Linked DNA regions of Metabacillus sp. B2-18. The protein of the gene in region 1 interacts with the protein of each later gene in a pairwise test. Links are inferred from orthologs where the notes say so. Each region holds a gene or a part of one and is shown in the gene's direction. Other genes may lie near its edges.

Region 1 (3,574 bases):
TTTCTGAACATGACATACTTTCTTTTATGAACTGGGGTGAACAGCTAGAAAAAACAAATACAGTTCTAGAAACAGAGCTTCGTTATAAACACGCAAGTGGCTGTTTGATTTGGATGGAATTAAGGGGTTCTTATGTAGTTGATGAGGATAAAAAAAGAACGATTATTGTGTCAAGAGATATCAGTGAACGTAAAAAGTATGAAGAAGAATTAAGAAATATAGCTTTTCATGATTCTTTAACAGGTCTGCCAAACCGATATTATTTTAATGAATTATTAAAAGACGAAATGAGAAAATCTAAGGTCCACTCAATGGAAATGGCTATAATGTACCTTGATATTGATTCTTTTAAGCAAGTAAATGATACGTTTGGACATGCTGGCGGTGATGCCATTTTGATCGAATTCTCAAAAAGAATTCAAAAAAGCATTCGAAATAAAGATATTGTTTGCCGCTTAAGTGGTGATGAATTTGTTATTATTGTTTCAATTCCAAGTGATGAGGAAGTTGTTCGAAACATTGCTTCTCAAATTCAAGCTGAGCTAAAACAACCAATAGTTTTTGAACATCATCAAATCTATATTACAGCATCTATTGGAATCTCAATCTATAATGAGGAAGAATTATCATCAGAAGAATTAATTAAGAGAGCGGATCATGCCCTTTATGAAGTAAAAGAAAATGGAAAGAACGATGTTACGTTTTGGGGTGATTCGTTCGTTAATAAATGATGGTGCATTTCATGATGAAATGCACCATTTTTTTATACGTTAATTAGTAGCTACTACACCTTACAGGCTCACCAGTAGGAGAGTTTTCTGATTATCTAATAAATAGTTTTGGAAAGCAGGACACTAATGCTAGAATAGAAAAAGAAGTCTTTCTTTCCAGATGAACAAGTATTTGGTGTAAGAAACTGAAGACTAGCAAGGATTTAAACAGATATTAATGAACATAGAAAGATTTTCTTTCTAGTTAACAAAGGAGGACACACCGTGCCAAAAGTTCGCACAAAGGATCTTATTGACAAATTTAATTTTGAAGTGATTAGTGGAGAAGAAGGAATAAATCGTCCAATTACAACAAGTGATTTGTCACGTCCTGGTATTGAGATGGCTGGTTTTTTTACATATTATCCGAAAGAACGTGTTCAATTACTTGGTAAGACGGAATTATCATTTTTTCACCAGCTTTCCGCGCAAGAGAAAAAGCATCGTATGGACGAGCTTTGTACAGAGATTACTCCTGCCATTATTGTGACTAGAGAAATGGAAACTCCTCAGGAGCTGATCGATGCCTCTGAACGTGAAGGAGTTCCTGTGTTACGTTCATCGATGAAAACAACCCGTTTATCAAGTCATTTGACGAACTTCCTTGAAGGAAAGCTTGCCCCAACAACTGCTGTTCATGGAGTGTTAGTTGATATCTATGGTGTGGGTGTTCTAATTATTGGAAAAAGCGGTGTTGGTAAAAGTGAAACAGCCCTTGAGCTAGTAAAACGCGGTCACCGTCTTGTCGCAGATGATTGTGTGGAAATACGTCAGGAAGATAAGGATACGCTTATTGGAAGTGCCCCTGAGCTAATTGAACATTTATTAGAAATTAGAGGACTAGGAATCATCAATGTGATGACACTATTCGGTGCAGGTGCGGTTCGAAGCTTTAAACGTATTACACTTGTGATTAACTTAGAACTATGGGATCAAAATAAACAGTACGACCGCCTAGGTCTTGAAGAAGATAAAATGAGAATCATTGATACAGATATTACCAAGCTAACAGTTCCTGTTCGTCCTGGACGTAACTTATCTGTTATTATCGAAGTAGCTGCGATGAATCACCGTTTAAAACGAATGGGTGTAAATGCAGCGGAGCAATTTACAAATAAGCTTGCCGGTGTGATTGAAGATGGAGACAACGAGGAAGAATAAGGAATACTAACCATGTGGAATCGGAGTCATCGCTCCGGTTCTATTGTTTTGGAATAATAAGGTAGTATTCTTGATCGATAAAAAGTAAAATAAGGATGGTTGGTCAAAGGTAATCAAAAGATGGATATACATAGAAACTACATATGCAGGGAGTTGAAGAAATGGAAGAAAGTATTAAGCCACTTAACCCGATAGCCATTGAATTAGGTCCGATTCAAGTACATTGGTACGGTGTGATTATCGGCTTGGGCGCATTGCTTGCCTTACTTATTGCTGTAAGAGAAAGTGAACGACGCGGACTGCATAAAGACACATTTGTTGATCTTGTTCTGTTTGCGATCCCAATTGCCATTTTAGGAGCAAGAGCCTATTATGTTATTTTTCAATGGGATTATTATTCTCAAAACCCGGGCGATATTATAAAAATCTGGAATGGCGGTCTCGCGATTCATGGTGGGTTGATCGCGGCGATTATTACTGGAGCAGTATTTGCAAAAGTGAAAAAGCTTTCGTTCTGGAAGCTAGCTGATATTGCGGCACCAAGTATTATTCTTGGGCAGGCGATTGGACGATGGGGTAATTTTATGAACCAAGAAGCACATGGTGGTCCCGTTACAAGAGAATTTCTAGAAGGATTGTTTTTACCAGATTTCATAGTAAATCAAATGTATATTAATGGTCAGTATTATCATCCAACTTTCTTATATGAATCATTATGGAATCTCGCTGGATTTATCGGATTAATGCTACTAAGAAAAGCAAACTTCAGACGCGGGGAACTTTTCTTAACCTATGTGATTTGGTATTCAGTAGGAAGATTCTTTGTTGAAGGACTAAGAACTGACAGTTTAATGCTGACAGAAACGTTAAGAATTGCGCAAGTCATCTCAATTGTTCTTGTTGCAGTTGCTGTAGGCATTATCATCTTCAGACGTTTAAAAGGCTATTCTAATGTAAGATATTTAGATACGAGTCAATAAGTTTGCTTAACATTAAGGGAGAGGGTTGAAGTGGGAAAAAGCTTTAAAACCGGTCTGCAATCTGGCTTACAAACAACATGGACACTGGGTAAGGTTATTTTTCCAATTACATTAGTTGTGAGCTTGCTGCAGTATACGCCAATTCTGGATTGGATTGTTCAGCTTATTTCACCTCTAATGGGGATCTTTGGGCTTTCAGGAGAAGCGGCAATTCCATTGGTTATCGGAAACTTCCTAAATCTTTATGCAGGAATTGGTGCGATCTTATCTTTGGATTTAAGTGTAAAAGAAGTATTTATACTAGCCACAATGCTTTCGTTTTCACACAATCTATTAGTGGAATCCTCTGTTGCGGCAAAGGTCGGTTTAAAGCTTTGGATTATTTTGCTTGTTAGACTTGGCCTTGCCTTTAGTTCAGCTATCATTATTAACCTTGTTTGGCAAGGTGGAAGCGAGATGGCTCAGTACGGATTTGTTAGTCAAACAGCTGTAACTCCAGATGGATGGCTAGAGATTATCGGGTTAGCTTTACAAAAGGCAGCATTAGGTGTTGTTCAATTAGCACTTATCGTTATTCCGCTAATGATTGTGATTCAATATATGAAAGATTTAGGTTTATTAAATGTATTTACAAGATGGATGGCCCCTGTTACTCGCATGCTT
Region 2 (3,504 bases), 3.6 Mb from region 1 along the record:
ATTTTACGGCTTATTCTTAGTTGTAAAGAAAATTGCCAATAAAGTTGCCACAGCTACTGTACTCGCTGTTATTGGTACAATTGTTTCAGGAACAATCTTTTTAACTGCTGCCTTATTAATTGTTGGATTACCAGGTGGTGTCGCATTTACAACATTATTTCTAACTGTTGTTCTTCCTGCCACTTTATTTAATGGAGCAGCCATGATTATTATCCTGCCAATTGTTCAAAGTATTTTCAAACGCTCAAAAAACTTAACAGTTGCTTAAGAACGTATAAAGAAAAACCCCGATCACAGATGATCGGGGTTTTTCTTTCATTATTTCAAGTACGAAGATCCACATTGTCCACCTTTCATTCGGATCTCCATTACTGATTAAAAACCATTAAAATAACACCAATTAACAGCATGATGACTCCTCCAGAAGCAAGTACAGACACCTTTTGTTTAACTACCTTTTTAGGTGGATAAGATGTTGATTGTTGTAGAAGTTTAAAATAATGAAAAGCACCAATAAATAGTAATAAGCTTATGACAAAAAATAAAAAGATAACACCTGACATGCTCATCCTCCCTTCAATCTTAATGCATTTTTGAAATTGCCAGCTTGGTGACAACTTATTATGTTTTGCCTACCCTGAAGTAAAATCTTTAATAGAGCCCAAATGTACGAAAACCTGTCCATTGAAGCACGAACCGAAGTGGGTAGCAGTAGGAACTAATGAAGGACTTTCTAAATATTTATGCTAACTCTCATGTATCTATGTATAATGTTTATTGAAGACACCTTTGGGTATGTTGATAAGAGGTTGTACGAATGTTTTAATTATCTACATAAAATATGGAGGGATAAAGAATGGCAAATAAAAATTCTTTACTAGTTGGTCTCGTTGTTGGAGGAGTGATCGGCAGCATTGCCACATTACTTTCAACTCCTTCTTCAGGAAAAGAACTACGCGGACAATTAAACCTAAATCGAAAGCAACTCGAAGAGCTTTTACACCAACTTAAAAACGAAAGTAAAGCATTGAAAGAACAAGTCATAAAAACAGTAAAGGATGGCTCAGTAGTCATGAAAGAGGTGTCCTCTGACTTTAAAAAAACAGTAGAACAATTTCAGCAAGAAATTGAACCACATAAAAATGATTTGATGAATGAAATTGAAGAAATTGAAATGAAAATAAAACAACTTGTACAAACCTTAAAATAAAACAAATCCTCTTAACATATGAATTATTTTTCTATTTCATCGAAAAGTGTGATGGACAAGCATTGTCTTCACACTTTTTTTCATTGTTAAACCATTGATATTAAAGGGTTTACAAAATTTTTTTAAATTTCGTAAATTTATATCTTTATTAATCTTTATTTTATTGGCATAATAGAGAATAATAATAGGGAGATCAGGGGTGACGGCTGATGAAACATAATGAAAGGGAATTTACGGTAAAAGAAGCCTTGTTATTTAGTCAACGCGTTGCACAGCTTAGTAAAGCATTATGGAAAACAATTGAAAAGGATTGGCAACAATGGATAAAGCCATACGATTTAAATATTAACGAGCACCATATTTTATGGATTGCCGATCATTTAAACGGAGCTTCAATTTCAGAGATTGCTAAATTCGGGGTTATGCACGTTTCTACTGCCTTTAACTTCTCAAAAAAACTTGAGGAAAGAGGCTACTTAGAGTTTTCCAAAAAAGCCAATGATAAGCGCAACACGTATATTAAACTAACAAAACAAGGTGAGGAAATACTTTCAAAGCTTTTAGAAGACTTTAGTCCAGACAGAAACTCTGTATTAAAAGGTGCTTTACCACTTCAAAATTTATATGGGAAGTTTCCAGAAATGATGGAAATGATGTGTATTATTCGTAACATCTATGGCGAAGACTTTATGGAAATCTTTGAACAGTCATTCCACAGTATAGAGGATGCATTCAATGATACCCAAGGAAAAGAAAAAGAGTCTAAGTCTGAACAATTAATTTCATCAACTTAATGAACGTTCACTACATTAATTCCAAAAAATCATCCATAAGAGGTCTGTATAATTTTTGCTTATGCAAAGCACGGATTGTTTCATATAAATCCAGCTTTGCATTTAATTGGCCGGCAAATTGCGTAAGGAGGTCTGTAAAGATCACTAACCCTTGCGCTTTTTGTTCATTATGGTTTTCACTAAGTTCATGGCAAACGGTATGTATTTCTTCAATTTCTTCCTTCGATAATCCTTTACTCATCACCATATGATAAAAAGGAAATTTTTCCGGCTCAAGCATTTTAATGAATAACGTTTGATAATATTCCAATGTCTCCAAACGCTTCTCTATAGAATCCATTTGTTACCCTCTTTCTCGTACATTATTGTCCTTTATTTTATAGTATTAGCGAATTTTAAGAAAGTTTTAACGAATACTTTTGTTATTGAAAATGAAACAACAAGTATGAAGCAACATCTAAATTGATACTTTTTATCTAAAATGGATCCTATTTCAAAATCCATATTGATTTTTTCATTGCACCGTCGTACAGTATGGTAGTACTTAGTTTTAGCAAATGTGGACGGTGAGACGATGAGCTGCTGGAAAACCATCAATCTTACAAAAGATATTGGACTATACAGAATCATATTAATATCGTTATTAACGATGATTCTTTCGTTTATTTTAACCTACTTACCTATTAATCTTCTTTATTCAAAAGTACATCTCAAAGACGGGCATTTCTTAATGTTTGTCCTGTTATTAATTAGCATGCTTCCTTTTCATAAACTGCTTCACATTATTCCTTTAATTCTTTGTGGCTGCAGAGTTTCAGTGAAGATTAAACTTTTTTATTTATTCCCCACAATTCAATTAAAAGCATGTCAGGGAATGAAAAAAAATGAAATGATTGCTTCACTTCTAACACCTTTTGTCGCTTGCTCCATTCTTTTTATACTTGGGAGTATATATTTGCCTACCTACATGCATTATTTTAGCATTGCAATGGCATTTCATATTGGACTTTGTGTTCCGGATTTTCTCCTTTTAAAACATCTACTCTTTGCTCCTAGGCTATGTTTTATCGAAGAATTTGAGGATGGTTACGAAGTTCTTGTTCAAAATAAATAGAAAAAGTGATAAGCTCTAAAATGTACCCTTTGTAAAGGACAGTTTTAAAAAAAGGCATTAAGCAGCCTGAAGAAGATGATCTCTGTATTTTACAGGGGTCATCTTTTTTAGGTTCCATTGATATCTATGATGGTTATAGTAAGTGATGTATTTGTCTATTTCGCGTTTTAGTTCGTCCAAAGTTTTACATGGCTTAATATTTGCTTCGTCTTTAAGGTGGCCAAAGAATGATTCTATTGGTGCGTTATCCCAACAGTTTCCCCGTCTAGACATAGATTGCCGTAATCCCATTTTCTTCACAAGCTTTTGGAATCCTGGATGGGTGTAGTGAGTTCCTTGATCTGAATGAATGAGAGCGTCTTTAGCTTTCTTATAGTTTCGGTTCT

Evidence for each region. Proteins that work in one complex are often made in the same cells at the same time.
Region 2: the proteins of hprK (region 1) and LPC09_RS03850 interact in binary tests that used the Bacillus subtilis proteins (3 or more experiments, as listed by UniProt). The link is inferred for Metabacillus sp. B2-18 from one-to-one orthologs.

The regions. Positions count from the first base shown.
Region 1 is NZ_CP088245.1:4,318,412-4,321,985, reverse strand. The notes cover bases 150-2,963. They hold hprK (HPr(Ser) kinase/phosphatase), read left to right. Parts: upstream 150-995; coding sequence 996-1,931; downstream 1,932-2,963. Other genes in these bases: LPC09_RS21865 (nucleoside recognition domain-containing protein), read left to right, coding at 2,942-2,963; lgt (prolipoprotein diacylglyceryl transferase), read left to right, coding at 2,093-2,911; LPC09_RS21880 (diguanylate cyclase domain-containing protein), read left to right, coding at 150-731. In the rest of the region: more of LPC09_RS21880, read left to right, coding at 1-149; more of LPC09_RS21865, read left to right, coding at 2,964-3,574. UniProt on the Bacillus subtilis protein: Catalyzes the ATP- as well as the pyrophosphate-dependent phosphorylation of 'Ser-45' in HPr, a phosphocarrier protein of the phosphoenolpyruvate-dependent sugar phosphotransferase system (PTS).
Region 2 is NZ_CP088245.1:734,693-738,196, reverse strand. The notes cover bases 468-3,211. They hold LPC09_RS03850 (HTH-type transcriptional regulator Hpr), read left to right. Parts: upstream 468-1,419; coding sequence 1,420-2,004; downstream 2,005-3,211. Other genes in these bases: LPC09_RS03840 (DUF3267 domain-containing protein), read left to right, coding at 2,579-3,118; LPC09_RS03845 (DUF1878 family protein), read right to left, coding at 2,015-2,344; LPC09_RS03855 (YtxH domain-containing protein), read left to right, coding at 857-1,210; LPC09_RS03860 (membrane protein YhzF), read right to left, coding at 468-563. In the rest of the region: LPC09_RS03865 (tryptophan transporter), read left to right, coding at 1-268; more of LPC09_RS03860, read right to left, coding at 369-467. UniProt on the Bacillus subtilis protein: Negative regulator of protease production and sporulation.